DNA from 3 places in the Streptomyces sp. NPDC047974 genome. Region 2 is predicted to be linked to each of the others. Evidence: riboswitches for the same ligand, from Rfam matches in the RefSeq annotation. Region 2 holds a riboswitch; each other region holds the start of a gene.

Evidence for each region. Region 2 has a riboswitch for S-adenosylmethionine ahead of AB0E19_RS23560 (IclR family transcriptional regulator). Riboswitches for the same ligand answer to the same signal wherever they lie in the genome.
Region 1: another riboswitch for S-adenosylmethionine. It lies ahead of AB0E19_RS06285 (aminotransferase class V-fold PLP-dependent enzyme); the one in region 2 lies ahead of AB0E19_RS23560 (IclR family transcriptional regulator).
Region 3: another riboswitch for S-adenosylmethionine. It lies ahead of thrC (threonine synthase); the one in region 2 lies ahead of AB0E19_RS23560 (IclR family transcriptional regulator).

The regions. Positions count from the first base shown of each region.
Region 1 is NZ_JBEZNU010000003.1:119,162-124,931, reverse strand. Features, by position in the region: gene AB0E19_RS06295 (SLC13 family permease) at 1-604, shown strand, start outside; gene AB0E19_RS06290 (glycerate kinase) at 601-1,752, shown strand; gene AB0E19_RS06285 (aminotransferase class V-fold PLP-dependent enzyme) at 1,763-3,157, opposite strand; SAM riboswitch class IV at 3,372-3,488, opposite strand; gene trpD (anthranilate phosphoribosyltransferase) at 3,575-4,639, opposite strand; gene AB0E19_RS06275 (cytochrome bc complex cytochrome b subunit) at 4,770-5,770, opposite strand, start outside.
Region 2 is NZ_JBEZNU010000017.1:25,882-31,651, forward strand. Features, by position in the region: gene AB0E19_RS23535 (aldo/keto reductase) at 1-500, shown strand, start outside; gene AB0E19_RS23540 (AraC family transcriptional regulator) at 710-1,534, opposite strand; gene merB (organomercurial lyase) at 1,627-2,334, shown strand; gene AB0E19_RS23550 (MBL fold metallo-hydrolase) at 2,359-3,345, opposite strand; gene AB0E19_RS23555 (hypothetical protein) at 3,342-3,590, opposite strand; gene AB0E19_RS23560 (IclR family transcriptional regulator) at 3,703-4,425, opposite strand; SAM riboswitch class I at 4,620-4,761, opposite strand; gene AB0E19_RS23565 (SMI1/KNR4 family protein) at 4,988-5,467, opposite strand; gene AB0E19_RS23570 (SpvB/TcaC N-terminal domain-containing protein) at 5,467-5,770, opposite strand, start outside.
Region 3 is NZ_JBEZNU010000014.1:87,008-92,777, forward strand. Features, by position in the region: gene AB0E19_RS20940 (cold-shock protein) at 232-435, opposite strand; gene AB0E19_RS20945 (MoaD/ThiS family protein) at 850-1,128, opposite strand; gene thrC (threonine synthase) at 1,161-2,471, opposite strand; SAM riboswitch class I at 2,489-2,631, opposite strand; gene AB0E19_RS20955 (glucosyl-3-phosphoglycerate synthase) at 2,753-3,694, shown strand; gene AB0E19_RS20960 (hypothetical protein) at 3,733-5,565, shown strand; gene AB0E19_RS20965 (trehalose-6-phosphate synthase) at 5,666-5,770, shown strand, end outside.

The DNA.
Region 1 (5,770 bases), on a different contig from region 2:
GGTGGCGCTGTGGTGCGCCGAGCCGCTGCACGGGGTCTCGCCGGCCGTGGTCGCGCTGATCGGCGCGATTGTCGCCTCCACCCCCGCGCTCGGCACCGTCCGGATGAAGGACGGACTGAAGGCGGTGCCCTGGCCGATGCTGCTCTTCATGGCGGCGACCACCGCGATGGGCGTGGCCCTCGTCGACTCCGGCGCGGCCGGGTGGTTGGTCGGCGGGATGCCGGCCGGGCTGCCCCCGTGGGCCTTCCTCGGCGCCGTCGTGGCCGTGAGCACCGCCGCCCATCTGGTGCTCCAGTCCCGCTCGGCCCGCTCCTCGGTCCTGGTGCCGCTGGTGGTGGCCGCGGCGGTGGGCGCCGGGGTCAACCCGGTGGCCGCCGCGCTCGCCTCCACCGCCGCCGCCGGGTTCTGCCAGACGCTGCCCGCCTCCGCGAAACCCGTCGCCCTCTTCGCCGAACCACCGGACGGCGTCCCCACCTTCACCCCCCGCGACCTGCTGCGGCTCTCCGCCGTACTCGCCCCGCTCAGCGCCGCCCTGGTGCTGTTCTTCGCCCTCGTCGTCTGGCCGCCGCTCGGCGTGCCCGTCCTCCTGGAGTCCCAGCCGTGAGCCTGCACATCGCCGTCGCCCCCAGCGGTTTCAAGGAGTCCCTGTCCGCGCCCGAGGCCGCCGAGGCCATCGCCGAAGGGCTGCGCCGGGTCCGCCCGGACGCCGTCGTCGACCTGATCCCGCTGGTCGACGGCGGGGAGGGGACGGCCCGGGCGCTGGCCGCCGCGACCGGGGGCAGGCTGCTGCCCCGGGTCGCGACGGGCCCCCTCGGCCACCCGGTGAGGACCCACTTCGCGCTCCTCGACCACTCCTCCGCGGTGGTCGAGATGGCGGCCGTCGCGGGCCTCTCCCTGGTGCCGGCCGACCGGCGCGACCCGGGCGCCACCACCACCTACGGGGTGGGGGAGCTGATCCGGGCCGCGCTCGACGCCGGGGTCCGCCGCGTCCTGGTCGGCTGCGGCGACTCCGGCACCTCGGACGGCGGAGCGGGTGCGCTCCAGGCCCTCGGCGCCCGACTCCTGGACGCCGAGGGAGCCGAACTCCCCCTGGGGGGTGGCGCGTTGACACGTCTCGCCCGGATCGACCCGGCCGGGCTCGATCCGCGGCTCGCGGCCACCGAGCTGCTCGTGGCCTGCAATCCCTACAACGTGCTCACCGGCGAGCGGGGCGTGGCCCGGGTCTTCGGCCCGCAGAAGGGCGCGGACCCGGAGCGGGTCGAGGAGCTGGCGGCGGCCCTGGACCGCTGGGCCGCCCTGCTCGTACGGGACCTGGGCGCGCCCGCCGGGATCGGGACGGCTCCGGGGTCCGGTGCCTCCGGCGGGCTCGGCGCGGGACTCGCCGCGCTCGGCGCCCGGCTGCTCCCCCGCTTCGAGGTGCTGCTCGACCACGTCGACCTGGACGCCCGGCTGGCCCGCGCCGACCTGGTGATCACCGCGGAGGGCGCCCTGGACGGTCAGACCGTGCGGGGCAAGGTCCCGGCGGAGGTGGCCCGCCGGGCCAGGGCCCACGGGGTGCCGGTGCTCGCGCTGGCCGGGACGCTCGGCCGGGGCGTCCACGAGGTGCGGGCGGTGGGGGTCGACGCCTACGGCTCGATCCTGCCCGCGCCCGTGGCACTGCCCGAGGCGCTCGACCGGGGCGCCGAGTTCCTGGCGGACGCGGCCGAACGCACCCTGCGCATGGTCCTGTTGGGGACGAGGCTGGCCGCCTGAGCGGCCGGTGTCAGCCGCGGTCGGGCACGCAGCGGCCGTCCTCCGTGCGGTACTTCCACTGGGCGCCGTCGCGGACGAGCTCCTTCACGGCGCCGACGAAGCGCTCGACGTGCTCGTCCGGCGTACCGGCGCCGAAGCTGACGCGGATGGCGTTGAGGGACCGCTCGCCGGGGGCGGCCGGCTCGGGGGCGCCGCACTCGCCGACGTCCTGCGGGTCGGAGCCGAGGAGGGTGCGGACCAGCGGGTGGGCGCAGAACAGGCCGTCGCGGACGCCGATGCCGTACTCGGCGGAGAGGGCGGCGGCGAAGTGGGAGCTGTTCCAGCCCTCGACCACGAAGGAGATGACGCCGACGCGCGGGGCATCGTCGCCGAAGAGGGAGAGGACGCGGACCTCGGGGACCTCGGCGAGCCCGGCGCGGACGGTGTCGATGAGGTGCTGCTCGCGGGCGACGAGGGTGTCGAAGCCGGCCTCGGTGAGCGCCTTGCAGGCGGAGGCGATGGAGTAGACGCCGATGACGTTCGGGGAGCCGGCCTCGTGGCGGGCGGCGGTGGTGTGCCACTCGACGTCCACGCCGCCGTCGGCCCGGCGGGCCACCGTGCGGGAGGCGCCGCCGCCGGCCAGGTACGGCTCGGCGGCCTGGAGCCAGTCGGCGCGGCCCGCGAGGACGCCGGAGCCGAAGGGCGCGTACAGCTTGTGTCCGGAGAAGGCGACCCAGTCGACGTCCAGGTCCTTCACGGAGACCGGGTGGTGGGGGGCGAGCTGGGCGGCGTCGAGGACGATCCGGGCGCCGTGCGCGTGGGCGGCGGCGGCGAGTTCGCGCACCGGCCACAGCTCGCCGGTCACGTTGGAGGCGCCGGTGACGCAGACCAGGGCCGGGCCGTAGGGGTCACGGTCGGCGAGGGCCCGCTCCAGCGTCTCGACGGCCTGGGCGGGGGTGCGCGGGGCGTTGAGGTACGTCACCTGGGCGTCGCGCCAGGGCAGCAGGGAGGCGTGGTGCTCGGTCTCGAAGACGAAGACCTGGCAGTCGGCGGGGACCACCTGGGCGAGCAGGTTGAGCGAGTCGGTGGTGGAGCGGGTGAAGACGACCTGGTCGCCGTCGCGGCAGTCGAGGAAGGCGGCGACGGTGGCGCGGCTCTGCTCGAAGAGGTCGGTGGAGAGCTGGGAGAGGTAGCCGGCGCCCCGGTGCACGCTGCCGTAGTACGGGGCGTAGGCGGCGACGTCGTCCCAGACGCGCTGGAGGGCGGGGGCGCTGGCCGCGTAGTCGAGGGCCGCGTAGGTCACCTCGCCGCCGGTGACGAGCGGGACGGTGACGTCCCGGCCGAGCACGGGCAGCGGCCCGGTGCAGCAGGCGTCGGCGTCGGCGGCGGAGGCGGTCTCGACGGCGGTGTTCGGGCGTGCGGACATGGCGGAATCTCCCGGCGGGACGAGGCGAGTGGCGTGAAGGACCCGCAGGGCGACGCCAAGGGGCGTACCGCGTACGGGTGTTGACCTCGACGCGCGGCACGGGAAGAGAACGGGTGGCCGCACGGAGGTGGGAGGAAGGGGCCGGAGGCCCTAACGCATTCGCTTGCTCACGAGACCGCTCCCTCGAGGACCAGGACCCCAGGGATGGCGCAGGGGTCCGCGCTTGCCGAGGACCTTGCTGTCCACGGCCTGGTCTTCACCCGGGGCACCCCGCCACGGACGGAGGGTTGCCGGACAGCCAGCCGGGGCTTGAGGGCTGTCACTCATGACCTGTCGCCGAACGTATGCCACCGCTCGCGGTCCGCGCAACCCCGTCCGCATTCCGGAACGGGTGTCGCGCGGACCGCGGCGGGCGGCTCAGGCGTTGCTGGCGGCGATCCAGCGGTCCAGGGCCGCGCGGGCGGCCCCGGAGTCGATCGACTCGGCGGCCCGCGCCATCCCGGCCCGCAGCTGGTCCGCGAGGGTGCCCTCGCCGGGCTCCAGGGCGGTGAGCGCCGCCGCCGCGTTGAGCAGCACCGCGTCCCGTACGGGTCCGGTCTCGCCGGCCAGGAGGCGGCGGGCCACATCGGCGTTGAAGGAGGCGTCGGCGCCGCGCAGCGCCTCCAGGGGCGCGTAGTCGATGCCGACGTCCTTCGGGTCGAAGACCTCCTCGCGGACGGCGCCGTCCCGGACCACCCACACCCGGGAGGTGCCGGTGATGGTCAGCTCGTCCAGGCCGTCGTCGCCGCGGAACACCAGGGCCGAGTTGCCGCGCTCGGCGAAGACCCCGGCGACGATCGGCGCCATCCGCGGGTCGGCGACGCCGACGGCCTGGGCGCGCACCCGGGCCGGGTTGGTGAGCGGGCCGAGCACGTTGAAGGTGGTGCGGATGCCGAGCTGGCCGCGGGCGGCGGCGACGTGCCGGAGGGAGGGGTGGAACTTCACCGCGAAGCAGATGGTGATGCCGGCCTCCTCGGCGACCTCGGCGACCCGCGCCGGGGTGAGGCCGAGGTTGATGCCGAGCTTCTCCAGGACGTCGGAGGAGCCGGAGGCGGAGGAGGCGGCGCGGTTGCCGTGCTTGACGACCTTCGTGCCGGTGCCGGCGACGACGATCGAGGCCATCGTGGAGATGTTGACGGTCTTGGCGCCGTCGCCGCCGGTGCCGACGATGTCGACGGCCGGTCCGGGCACCTCGATGGTGTTGGCGTGCGCGTACATCGTCCGGACCAGCCCGCTGATCTCCTCGACGGTCTCGCCCTTGGCCCGCAGCGCCACCATGAAGCCGGCGATCTGGGCGTCGGTCGCCTCGCCGCTCATGATCAGGTCCATCGCCCAGGCGGTGTCGTCGGCGGAGAGGTTCTTCCCCTCCAGGAGGCCGTTCAGGAGGACGGGCCAGGAGCGGCCCGCCGTGGTAGGTCCTCCAGCGGGGGTCACAGCGCTCATGGCAGCTCCTGATGATCGTGCGTCGGATACGGGGTCCAGCCTATCGATCCGCGGGAACGGCAAAGAGCCCCGTCCATCGAATGGACGGGGCTCTCGCCGTGGCGACCTACATCAGGAGGTCAGGAGGGTCTCAGTGGTGGCCGTGGCCGCTCTGGATCTCCTTGTACTCCTCAAGGGTGGGCTTGGCGACCTGGTTGTCGTCGCCGTAGTAGCCCTTGTTCAGCTTGACCCGGAGCTTCTCCATCGCGCCGATCTTCCGCTGGACGCCGTTCTCGTCGACGGCCGGCGGCAGCGCGGCGGGCTCGTACTGCTCGTGCGCGGTGAGCTTGTACAGCTCGCCCTGGCTGAGCGGCTCGTGGACCTCGACGAACTCACCGTGCGGCAGGCGCTTGATGATGCCGGACTCGCGACCGTGCAGCACCTTGTCCTTGTCCCGGCGCTGGAGGCCGAGGCAGATCCGCTTGGTGACGATGAACGCGATGACCGGGCCGACGAAGAAGAAGATCCGCACGAACCAGGTGATCGAGTTGATCGACAGGTGGAAGTGGGTCGCCCAGAGGTCGTTTCCACCACCGACGAGCATGATCATGTACGCGGTGATCCAGGCGACACCGAAGGCGGTGCGCGTCGGAGCGTTGCGCGGGCGCTGCGCGATGTGGTGCTCGCGCTTGTCACCCGTGATCCAGGACTCGATGAACGGGTAGACCGCGATGGCCGCGAGGACCGCCGGGAAGATCGCCAGCGGGATCATCACACCGAGGACCAGCGTGTGGCCCCACAGGTTGATCTCCCAGCCCGGCATGACACGGATCAGACCCTCGGCGAAGCCCATGTACCAGTCGGGCTGGGCGCCGGTGGACACCTGGTCCGGGCGGTACGGGCCGAGCGCCCAGATCGGGTTGATCGAGGCGACCGCGGCGATCACCGCGATGACGCCGAAGACCAGGAAGAAGAAGCCTCCGGCCTTCGCCATGTACACGGGGAGCAGCGGCATGCCGACGACGTTCTTGTTCGTCCGGCCGGGGCCCTCGAACTGCGTGTGCTTGTGGACGAACACCAGGATCAGGTGCGCGACCACCAGGCCCAGCATGATGCCGGGGAGCAGCAGCACGTGCGCCGAGTAGAACCGCG
Region 2 (5,770 bases):
GCAAGGCGAGGGCGATCGGTGTCTCGAACTTCAACGCCACACACATCGACGAGCTGATCGAGGCGGGGCTTCCCGTCCCGCACGCCAACCAGATCGAACTGCACCCCTGGTCCCAGAAGCCCGAACTGGTCGCCTACCTGCACCACAAGAGCATCATGCCCGTCGCCTACAGCAGCCTCGCCCCGCTCTCCACCTGGCGAACGGCCCCGGGCCACGCGAGCGGAAAGACCGAGGAGATGCGCGCCGAGGGTGAGCGGCCCGACCACCCCTTCAAGAAGCTGGCGGACAAGTACGGAGTGACCGAGGCCCAGTTCCTCCTGGGCTGGGGTGTACAGAACGGCTACCCGGTGCTTCCCAAGAGCACCGACCCGGACCGCATGCGACAGAACCTCGACGTCCTGTCCCTTCGGATCGAGGATGCCGACATGGACGCCATCCGTCGCCTGGACCGAGGCCCCGGCCTCGCCTGGGGCGAGGGAGACCCCACGACCTCCGCCTGAAGCCCGGACGTCGCGCCCTCCCGCCTGCCCGAGAACGCCGACACGCCGGGCAGCACGGCATGGTGTCCGAGGAGGGCGGCAGCGCCATCCAGATCGATCGTTCCGGGACGCGGGAAGGCGCCGTCGGCGAGGGCACACCGCCTCTGCCGACGACACTCGGCTGGGACCCTGGCGGGTGTCGTGAGTCGAGGGCGGCAGCACCGAGGGCGTCACGCTGCGCGGTAGGCGGCGGGGGTGACGCCGTAGGTGCGGGTGAACCAGCGGGTGAGGTGGGCCTGGTCGGCGAAGCCGGTCTCGACGGCCGTTGTCGCCGGTGCCATGCCCTCGGCCAGGAGTGCGCGGGCTCGGCGCAGCCGTAGATCACGTTGGTAGTCGCTGGGGGCGAAGCCGTACACCGCGCGGAAGCCCCGGTACAACGTGAAGCGGCTGCATCCGGCCGCCCGCGCCAGGTCGTCGGCGGAGAGGTTCTCGGCGAACCGCTGCCGCAGCAGACGCCGGGCCCGCTCCATGGCTGCCAGGTCCAGCCGGCCCGGGCGCTCCGGCAGCGGTGCCGGCCTCGTCGACGCGTGACGGCTCAGCGCCAGCACGGCGGCGGTGAGGCGTTCCTCGACGACGAGGCGGGGTGCCTTCCCGGTGACCGCGGTGTGGAGGCGGGCGACGGCTCGGGCCAGGGCCGGGTCGTCCACGACCGGGGTGGCGAAGAGCGGCAGCCCGGATGTGCCGGGCGTCGCGTCGGCGAGCACCTCCCGGACGTGGTCCTCGCCGAGGTGCAGCATCCGGTAGCGGTAGCCGTCGTGGACGGCCGACCGCCCGTCGTGGGGGTCGTCCGGATTGAACGCCATGACCAGCCCGGCCGCGCTGACGTGCCGCCCTCCCCGGCACACGAAGGACTGCGCACCGTGATCGGTCACTCCGAACGAGTACGTGTCGTGGGCGTGCATCGGATACGCGTACCGCTCGAAGCGGGCGTCCAGGGCTTCCAGCGCGAGCCCGGGAACCCGCCAGTAGGCGGCGCGCTCCCCGGAAGACGTCATGCCCCCATTGTCCCGCACGAGCGTTCAAGCCCCTGCCCGTGCCCAGGGCGCACGCTGGACCCATCGCCTCCATCAGCGAAGGAACCACAGGAATGACCGAGAACGCCTCGACAGTACCGATGAGCCTCGACGGGACGGAGAGGGTCCGCCTGGCCGTCTACCACGGCTTCGCACGCACAGGCCGGGCTCCGAGCGTCCCGGAGACCGCCGCACTCACCGCGCTCGCTCCCGACCGCGTGCGCCAGGAACTGCGCACCCTCCACACGCGCCACGATCTGGTCCTGGATCCGAAGGACGGCGACCGCGTCGTGATGGCCCACCCGTTCGCCTCCGTGCCGCTCGGCTTCTCCGTCATGGGCGCGCACACCCTGTGGTGGGGCGGGTGCGCCTGGGACTCGTTCGCCCTGCCCCACCTGCTGAAGGACGAACCCGACGTACTGGTCGCGACCCGCTGCCCGGCCTGCGACACCCCGCACGCCTGGGTGGTCGGCCGAGAGGCACCCCCGAAGGGCGACCAGGTGGCCCACTTCCTCACCCCGATGAACCGGGCCTGGGACGACGTCGTGCGCACCTGCGGCAACCAGCGCCTGTTCTGCTCCACCGACTGCGTCGACACCTGGCTGCACAGGACGGGGCACGAGCGCGGCTACGTCATGGACCTGCCCACGCTGTGGCGCTTCGCCGGCGACTGGTACACCGGACGCCTGGACGCGGGCTACGTCCGCCGTGACCCCGCCGCCGCGGCCTCCTACTTCGCCGAGGTCGGCCTGCACGGCTCCTTCTGGGGCCTGCCCGACTGAGAAGGGATCCCTCCCGCCCCGCGCTCAGCGCGGCCCCGTGCCCGGCCAAGCCCGCGGGTACGGCACACGGAGCGTCTCGGCCGCCACGGGAGCGTGGTCGGCGGCGGCGCGGAGGCGGCCGTCGCGCAGGACGACGGCACGGCTGCCGAGCATGGTGGTGACCAGTTCGGCGGCGAGGTCCTCGGGGGTCACGTCCAGGAGGCGGGCGGCGTCGGTCAGCCAGGCACGGGCGTGGAGGTACGGCTCGACCTCGTCGGCCGGAATCCCGTCGCGGATCATCAGGGCGAAGGCGAAGATCCGCCGTGCGCCGTACCAGACCGCTCCGGCCGGGTCGTCGACGAGCCGCTGGGCACGGCGCAGGGCGGCGGCGAACGCGGCTGCGGGGTCGGTGGGGATCGGGCCGTGGGAGGGGAGTATCAGGCGCGGATCGAGGTCGGCCATCCGCTTGAGCGAGGCCAGTGCGGTGTCGGCCGCGTCGGGGCCGTCGAGGGCGAGGTTGACCCAGCCGACGTCGTAGTCCGACAGTGCGTCACCGACCACGAGCAGCCTCTCCTCCGGCTGCCACAACGCCAGGTGGCCCGGCGTGTGGCCGGGGGTGCGGACGACTTCCCAGTCGGCATCGCCCAGCCGTAGGAGCCGGCCGTCCTCGAGCGGGACGTCCACGGTGTACGGGGCGACCGGCTGGTCCAGGTACTCGGCGGCGCAGCAGCCCGGGTCCCGGCGGGAGATCGGCTCGGCCTCCGGGGTGCCCGCGGCGATGGCGGCGCCCCCGGCTTGGAGGAGGGCGTTGCCCCCGACGTGGTCGGAGTGCCAGTGGGTGTTGACGACCAGGTCGATGGTCCCGGCGTTCGCCCGGGCCCAGGCGGCTGTCTCGTCGGCGTGGCCGACGAAGCCGCTGTCGACGAGGGCCGGTTGCCGTCCGGGCAGCAGGAGGGTGTTGGCGTCGGGGAAGGGCCGCTGCCACCACGTCAGCCACGACGGCAGGACGGGAGGGGCCGGTCGGGGGCTCACCGGGCGGTCCTGGCGACGCGGATCAGGGTCTGCCGGCCGTCGGCGACGAGCTTGCGGGAGCCGTCGGCCTGCACGCCGTAGACATCCAGCCGGCAGACGGTCAGGGGGCGTCCGGGCTTGAGGACGGTGCCGATGTGGGTGATCCGTGCACCGAGGTGGGACGTCGGGTCCTGCAGGACGAAGCTGTCCTGGACGCGCTTTCGCGCGGCGGGACTCGCCTGTTCCTGCCGCATGCGGTCTTCCACGTACGTCCTCTCCTTCGGGTGCGTGCTGCGGCGCGAACGGTGTGGCCGAGGAGCCGGGCGGTGGCTCGGGCGGGCGGGGGAGAGCCAGGGCCGCCACGTCGTGCTGGCGGGGTCAGGGGTGCGAGACGGCTTCGGTGAGGCGGTCGGCCGCGTCGACGGCGGCCTGCGCGAGCCGGACACCGGGGTTTCGGGTGAGGCGCTGGATCGGGCCGCTGATCGTGACGGCGGCGACGACACGCTGGGACGAGTCGCGGACCGGTGCCGAGACGGAGGCCATGCCGGGTTCGCGTTCTCCGATCGACTGGGCCCAGCCCCGGCGCCGTACGCCACTGAGGGCGGCGGCCGTGAAGCGGGCACCCTGCAGACCTTCGTAGAAGCGCTCGGGTTCCTCCCAGGCCAGCAGGATCTGGGCGGCGGAGCCGACCTTCATGGGAAGCGCGGACCCCACCGGCACGATGTCGCGCAGGCCGGCGGTCCGCTCGGCGGTGGCGACGCAGACGCGCATCTCGCCCTGGCGCCGGTAGAGCTGCGTGCTCTCGCCGGTGGTGTCCCGGAGGGAGGTGAGGACCGGGCCGGCGGCGGCCAGCAGGCAGTCCTCGCCCGCGGCGGCCGAGAGCTCGCCGAGCCGAGGGCCGAGGACGAAGCGGCCCTGCAGGTCCCTGCCGACCAGACGGTGGCGCTCGAGTGCGAGGGCGAGTCGGTGGGCCGTGGGCCGTGACAAGCCGGTGGAGGCGACCAGCCCGGCAAGAGTGGCCGGGCCCGACGCCAGTGCGTCGAGGATCACCGCTGCCTTGTCGAGGACGCCCACACCACTGGAAATGACCGAAATGCTCATGAAAGGGGGTACTCCAGTCTCGATCTGCGAGCCATGGCTCGCAGAGACCTCGCCCGGGGGAGAGAGGGCAGGAATGATCAGCGGGAAAGAGCCGAGGCGGTCGGCTGGAATGCCGCGACGATCACGAGACGGGTACGCGGAAAGCCCGGGCGGGACAGGGCCGGGGTGAAAGGCAGCACAGAGAGCACCGTGTCTCCTCATCTTTTCCCGCGCCACGTTGGCGCGGGCCGGAGTTGGCACTGATCCCGACGACGCGCGGCGATCATGGAACGCCGAGTCGACCGGGGAGTTGCCGGGGCTTCGTAGGGCCGGTCCCTCCACCCCTCTGGATGATTCGCGAGAAACCATACAAGACTTCGGGTGCTACCGGGCAACGGCGTCCCGCGCGGGAGGGCGCCGGATCAGGCAGGCCCCGGGAAGCGCAGTACTTGTCGTCCCAGGGTTGCCGGCCCACGCCGTCACCGAGTGTCCGGGCCTGCCCGGTGGCGCAGGCCCGGGGCATGCCGATCACCTGGGTCCGGCCGGGCGCCGGCCGGGAGCCGTCCGGTGCTCGCCCCCGCGCCTACTCGCGGGTCTGCTCCAGTCGTTGGAGGAACTCGGCGAACGACCTCGCCACCCGCCGCGGCACACGGTCCTCGTCGATGTACGCCACGGCGGGTTCGCCGTACGGTCCGCACTCGGAGTAGTCCAGCATCACCGTGTCGTGGCCGGCCGAAGGGGTGTCGCAGATCACCACTCCGATGTCCGGGTATCCCCATTCCTCGATCTGGTAGGCGCTTCCCCCTCCGGACCGGGCGTCGATCCCCCGGGCTCCGCCGATTCCACGGATGCCGCTGATCTCGAAGTGGTCTTCGGCCCACGACGTGCGGAACGGCGTCGGGTAGCAGCGGCGCCGCGGGGTGCCGCCGTTGCGGAGGAGGAGCGTCTCGACGTAGCTGTCCGGCAGCCGTACCCCCAGGTCCTCCTCGGCTCGACGGACCATCTCCTTGTCGAGCCGAGGGCCTGTGTAGTAGTCGCTGTCGTCGAACAGCTCCTCCGTCATCAGAATCCTCCGGTGTGGCCCGTCTCGGCGTGGATGTCCCGGTCGACGAGCTGCATGAGCCCGCTGTCCTGGTGATGATGCCAGGTCCAGCCTTCCGGGGTCCCCCGTAGCCCTGACGCCTTGTTGGCCAGCGCGAAGTCCTTCTTCCTGTCTCCCGTGAGCTGGATCCGGACGTCCGCGACCTGCGGGTGGCGCCAGGCGGAGAAGTCGGGGAATCCCTGCGTGTCGAACGGGACGCCGGTGACCGGGTGGACGCCGCCGGCGAGCTTGCCGTTCCTCACCTGCGGTATGCCGCCGTTCGCG
Region 3 (5,770 bases), on a different contig from region 2:
CCCCACCCGGGTCGGCGGCCTCGTCGTGCCCAGTCCTCGTAGCACTCTCACCTTCCGAGTGCTAACGCCAATGATTAGCACTCGACCCATGCGAGTGCAAGCGACTCTCGTGGATCGGGCACCTCCACGCCATCCGCGCGCGCGAGGCGTCCGGGAACGCGCGAGGGGCCCACAGCCCTCAGGCTGTGGGCCCCTCGACGACGAGACGTCGGTGGCCGATCGCTCCGTGCCTCAGGCGGTCACCTTGACCATGTCCGCCTGCGGACCCTTCTGACCCTGCGAGATCTCGAACTCGACTCGCTGACCCTCTTCGAGGGCGCGGTACCCATCCATCTGGATGGCGCTGTAGTGGACGAAAACATCCGCACCACCGTCGACCGCGATGAAGCCGTAGCCCTTCTCCGCGTTGAACCACTTGACGGTGCCCTGAGCCATGCCTAACTCCCCTATTACTTACTGGCCCTTGCGCGGATCCGCACTTCACGGACCCGGGTCAGAACCTGCGCCGGAACGCGTCGACCGCGGCTGAATGTATCTGTCCAACTGCCCTCTGCAACAGGGCAATCCACTGGGAATTCTGGAAGGCGCGGAAAGGGGAATCGGGGAGAAATCCATGAATTGCCGGGCAACTCGGGCCGGGCGAAAGCGGCATAAGGGGCAGAGTGCCTATGCTTTTCGGCCGCTTCTTGGCCCGTTCTCGTCAGGTCCGCGGCCGCTCTCATATGCGCCTGGCATGAGCGGCGGAGGGGGCTTCCCCAACTCTATCGCGCTCAACCATGCAGAATTGCCCCCTCCGCTTTCTCGCGCGGAAGGGGCAATTCTGTAGCGAAAGCTACCAACAGGTAAGGATCAGCAGCCGCCGGCGACGGCCGGGATGATCGAGACGCCCGCGCCGTCCGGCGTGGCGGTCTCCAGGCCCTGCTCGAAGCGGACGTCGTCGTCGTTCACGTAGACGTTCACGAAGCGGCGCAGCTTGCCCTGGTCGTCCAGGACGCGGGCGGCGATGCCCGTGTGGTTCTTCTCCAGGTCGGCGATGACCTCGGCGAGGGTGCCCCCCTCGGCGGGGACCTCGGCCTGGCCGCCGGTGTAGGTGCGGAGGATGGTGGGGATGCGGACGTTCACGGCCATGTCGATGCTCTCCGTACGGGTGTCGGCGGGTGTCAGTGGGCCAGGCCCGCGTCGCGGAACGCGTCCAGGCTCGGGCGGATGGTGGCGGTCGCCTGAGAACTGTCGGCAACGGCGTCCAGGGTCTTGAGCCCGTCACCGGTGTTGAGGACGACGGTGGTGAGGTTCGGGTCGATGACGCCGGCCCCGACGAGCTTGCGCGCCACGCCGACGGTCACGCCGCCGGCCGTCTCGGCGAAGATGCCCTCGGTCCGGGCGAGCAGCTTGATCGCGTCCACGACCTGCTCGTCGTTCACGTCCTCCACCGCGCCGCCGGTGCGGCGGGCGATGTCGAGGACGTACGGGCCGTCGGCCGGGTTGCCGATCGCCAGGGACTTGGCGATGGTGTTGGGCTTCTGGGGCCGCACGACGTCGTGGCCGGCCTTGAAGGCCGCCGACACCGGGGAGCAGCCCTCGGCCTGGGCGCCGAAGATCTTGTACGGCTTGTCCTCGACGAGGCCCAGCTTGATGAGCTCCTGGAGCCCCTTGTCGATCTTGGTGAGCTGGGAGCCGGAGGCGATCGGGATGACCAGCTGGTCGGGGATGACCCAGCCGAGCTGCTCGCAGATCTCGTACGCCAGCGTCTTCGAGCCCTCGCCGTAGTACGGGCGGAGGTTGACGTTCACGAAGCCCCAGCCCTCGCCGAGCGGGTCGCCGATGAGTTCCGAGCAGAAGCGGTTGACGTCGTCGTAGTTGCCCTCGATGGCGACGAGGTCACCGCCGTACACGCCGGCCATGACGACCTTGCCCTGCTCCAGGTCGTGCGGGATGAAGACGCAGGAGCGGAAGCCGGCGCGGGCGGCGGCGGCACCGACGGCGCCGGCGAGGTTGCCGGTGGAGGAGCAGGAGAGGGTGGTGAAGCCGAAGGCGCGGGCGGCCTCGATGGCTTGGGCGACGACCCGGTCCTTGAAGGAGTGGGTCGGGTTGCCGGAGTCGTCCTTGACGAAGAGCTTGCCGGGGGCGACGCCGAGCTCGCGGGCGAGGTTGTCGGCCTTGACGAGCGGGGTCCAGCCGGGGTTCAGGTTCGGCTTCTCGGCGACGTCGGCCGGGACGGGCAGCAGGGGCGCGTACCGCCAGATGTTCGCGGGGCCGGCCTCGATCCGCTTCCGCAGCTCCTCCGGGTCGCCGAGGGGCAGTTCGTAGGCGACTTCGAGGGGGCCGAAGCAGAGCTCGCAGGCGAAGATCGGGCCGAGGGCGAAGATCTCGCCGCATTCGCGACAGGAAAGCCCGGACGCGGGACCGAGATCGACGGTGGTGCCGGTGGTGTCAGCGGCGGCGGCAGCGGGTGCGGAGGTCTGTACAGCCATGGAGGGGAGGCCCTTTCTCCTCATCTTCCTCATGACGCATTTCGCCATGAGACGGATTTGGCACCTTCCCTAGCCGGGGGCCTCGCTGGTGCAAGACAAACCGACTGGAGGGTTGCCGGGGCTTCAACGGGCCGTATCCCTCTGCCCCTCTGGATGAGCGGTATTCGATTGTGAGACGCGGGCGGGACCCCGACATGCATCGGGCCTCCGCGTTGTTCAAGACTGTAACCGAAGGCTTCGAAGGTGGAGACGGTCGTCCGATCCGCGAGATGGAGATCACGTTGCTGGAAGAAGTGGAGCGCTGGCTGACCCGGCGGTCCTGGTCCGTGTCCGACCGCCCCCTGGAGCGGGTGCTCGCCGCCAAGCGGGGGACGACGGTCAGCGTGGTGCTGCCCGCGCTGAACGAGGAGGCGACGGTCGGGGACATCGTCAGCGTGATCCGGCGCGAGCTGATGACCGAGGCGGTGCCGCTCGTCGACGAGCTGGTGGTGATCGACTCGGGCTCCACCGACCGCACCGCCGAGGTCGCGGCGGCGGCCGGCGCGCGGGTCGTCGCCCGCGACGACATCCTGCCCCGCATACCGGCGGTCCCGGGCAAGGGCGAGGTCCTGTGGCGCTCACTCATGGTGACCGGCGGGGACGTCGTGTGCTTCGTCGACGCGGACCTGCGGGACTTCTCGGCGGACTTCGTCACGGGGATCGTGGGCCCGCTCCTCACCGACCAGGACGTCGATCTCGTCAAGGCCATGTACGACCGCCCGTTCGGTGACACCCCTGGTCAGGGCGGCCGCGTGACGGAACTGGTGGCGCGCCCGCTGCTCAACCTGCACTGGCCGCGCCTCGCCGGCTTCGTGCAGCCGCTGGGCGGCGAGTACGCGGCCCGGCGCTCGCTGCTCGAACGGCTCCCCTTCCCCGTCGGTTACGGAGTGGAGCTGGGCCTCCTCGTCGACGCGCTGCACACGGTGGGCCTGGACGCCCTCGCGCAGGTGGACGTCGGGGTCCGCAAGCACCGGCACCAGGACGGGCAGGCGCTGGGCCGGATGGCGGCGGCGATCTACCGCACGGCGCAGCTGCGGCTCTCCCGGGGCCATCTCGTACGCCCCGTGCTCACCCAGTTCGAGCGGGGCGAGCACGGCTTCGAGCCGCGCACGTACGCGGTGGACACGGAGGAGCGCCCGCCGATGGTCGAGATCGCGGAGTACGCGCAGCGCCGCGTGGCGTAACATCCGCAGATGATGTGTTTTGCCTACATTGCCCTTTTATGTACTTCAGATCATCGCGCCCGCTCCTCCGCGTGCTCGCGGCGGGCTCCCTCGCCGCGGGCGCGCTCTCGCTGACGACGGCCGGGCCCGCCGCCGCCGACGTCGTCGAGCCCTTCGGCGAGCGGTACCAGGAGTCCCTGTACGGGGACTTCACCACCATCGGCAACACCGTCATGGGCTGTCCGCAGACCCCCGCCGACCTGGCGGCCCGCTGCGCGACCGCCACGAGGGGCGAGGGCGCGGACGACGACGACGCCTTCGTGATGCGGCGCCTCGACACCGCCGGCACCGGTGACGCGTACGGCTCCAGCACCGGCCGGGTCCGGCTCCCCGAGGGCGCCGAGGTGGCGTACGCCCGCCTCTTCTGGGGCGGCAACGACGGCACGCACCGGGGCCCGAGCGGGGCGCGGCTGAAGCGCTGCGACCTCTCCGGCGCCGATGTGGCGCCCTCCCCCGGGGACCCGGCGACCACGGCCCCGCTGCTCTCGGTCGGGGCGAAGGCGGCGGCGCCCGTCTCGATCGACAGCATGGTCGTCGACCCGGCCGGCACCGGCGGTCCGCACTACTACACGGGCGAGTCCGACGTGACCGCCGCCTTCGCGGGCGTCTCGGGGACGGACGCGCCGGTGGCGGTCGGCGTGAGCGGCGTCTGGGCGCCGGACGGCAAGGGCTGCGTCGCCGGCTGGTCCCTCACCGTCGTGTACCGCTTCCCCGGCCCCGACCCGGCGAAGGCGCCGGAGCGGCGCTCCGTCCACGTCTACGGCGGGCACGTCCTCCAGCGCTCGACCTCCCCGGCGACGACGATCACGGTGGACGGCTTCCACCGCTCCCCGGGGAGGGCGCGGGCGAGCGTGACGGCGTACGAGGGCGACGGGAACACCCCCGGCGACAGGTTCCTCGTCGACGGGAAGAACGTCACCGAGGCGCACACCGGCGACACCGGCGACACCGGCGACTTCTTCGTCGGAGACGGCGACGGCGCGGTCTCCCCGGACCTCGTCGACAACCTGTCCGTCGACGCGAAGGAGTTCGACGTCCCCGACGGCGCGGTCCCGGTCGGCGCGACCTCCGCCGAGCTGGCCTTCTCCACCGACGGCGACACCTACGTGCCCTCCGGCCTCGCCTTCTCCGTGCCCGTGCCGGACCTGGAGGTCACCAGGACCGCGCACCCGCGCACGGTGAAGCCCGGGGACACCCTCACGTACACGATCACCGCGAAGAACGTCAGCGGGCTCGACCACCCGGACGCCTCCTTCGCCGACGACCTCACCGGGACCCTCGACGACGCCGACTACGCGGGCGACGCGAGGGCGGACCTGGGCGAGGTCGCGTACGGGAAGCCGAGGATCGGCTGGACCGGCGACCTCCCGGCCGGGAAGACGGCCACCGTCACGTACTCGGTGAAGGTGAAGGACCCGGCGACGGGCGACGGAAAGCTCCGCAACGCGGTCGTGGTGAGCTCCCCGCGCTCCCACTGCGGCGAGGGCGGCGAGGGCGGCGAGGACCCGGCGTGCGCGGTGACCGCGGAGCTGGAGAAGCCGGACCCGAGCCCGTCCCCGTCGACACCGGAACCGTCGGCGTCCGGGCCCACCGGCCCGACGGACGGGCCGACGGAGCCCACCACCGGCCCGACCGCCCCGTCCCCCTCGCCCTCCGTGACCACCCCCACCGCGCTCGCCCCGCCCCCGGCTCCCGGCCCCCCGCACGGCGGCGGCTCCATGGCCGAGACCGGTGCCCACGGCGAGCGGCTGTGGCTGCTCGGCGCACTGGCCGTGGTGCTCGCCGGCACGGGCCTGGTGGCGAAGGCGGCCTTGCGAGGCCGGCGCGGCTGACGCGGCCGACGCGGCTGACCTGCGGCGACGCAGCGTGGCCGGATCAGCCCGTCTTGTATACGTACGTTTGAGCGTTTACGGGACGGGCTAGGTTCGCCACATGGCTTCCGTACTCGTGGCATCCAACCGAGGCCCCGTCTCGTACACGCTCGGTGACGACGGCACGCTCTCCTCCCGCAGGGGCGGCGGCGGCCTCGTCTCCGGC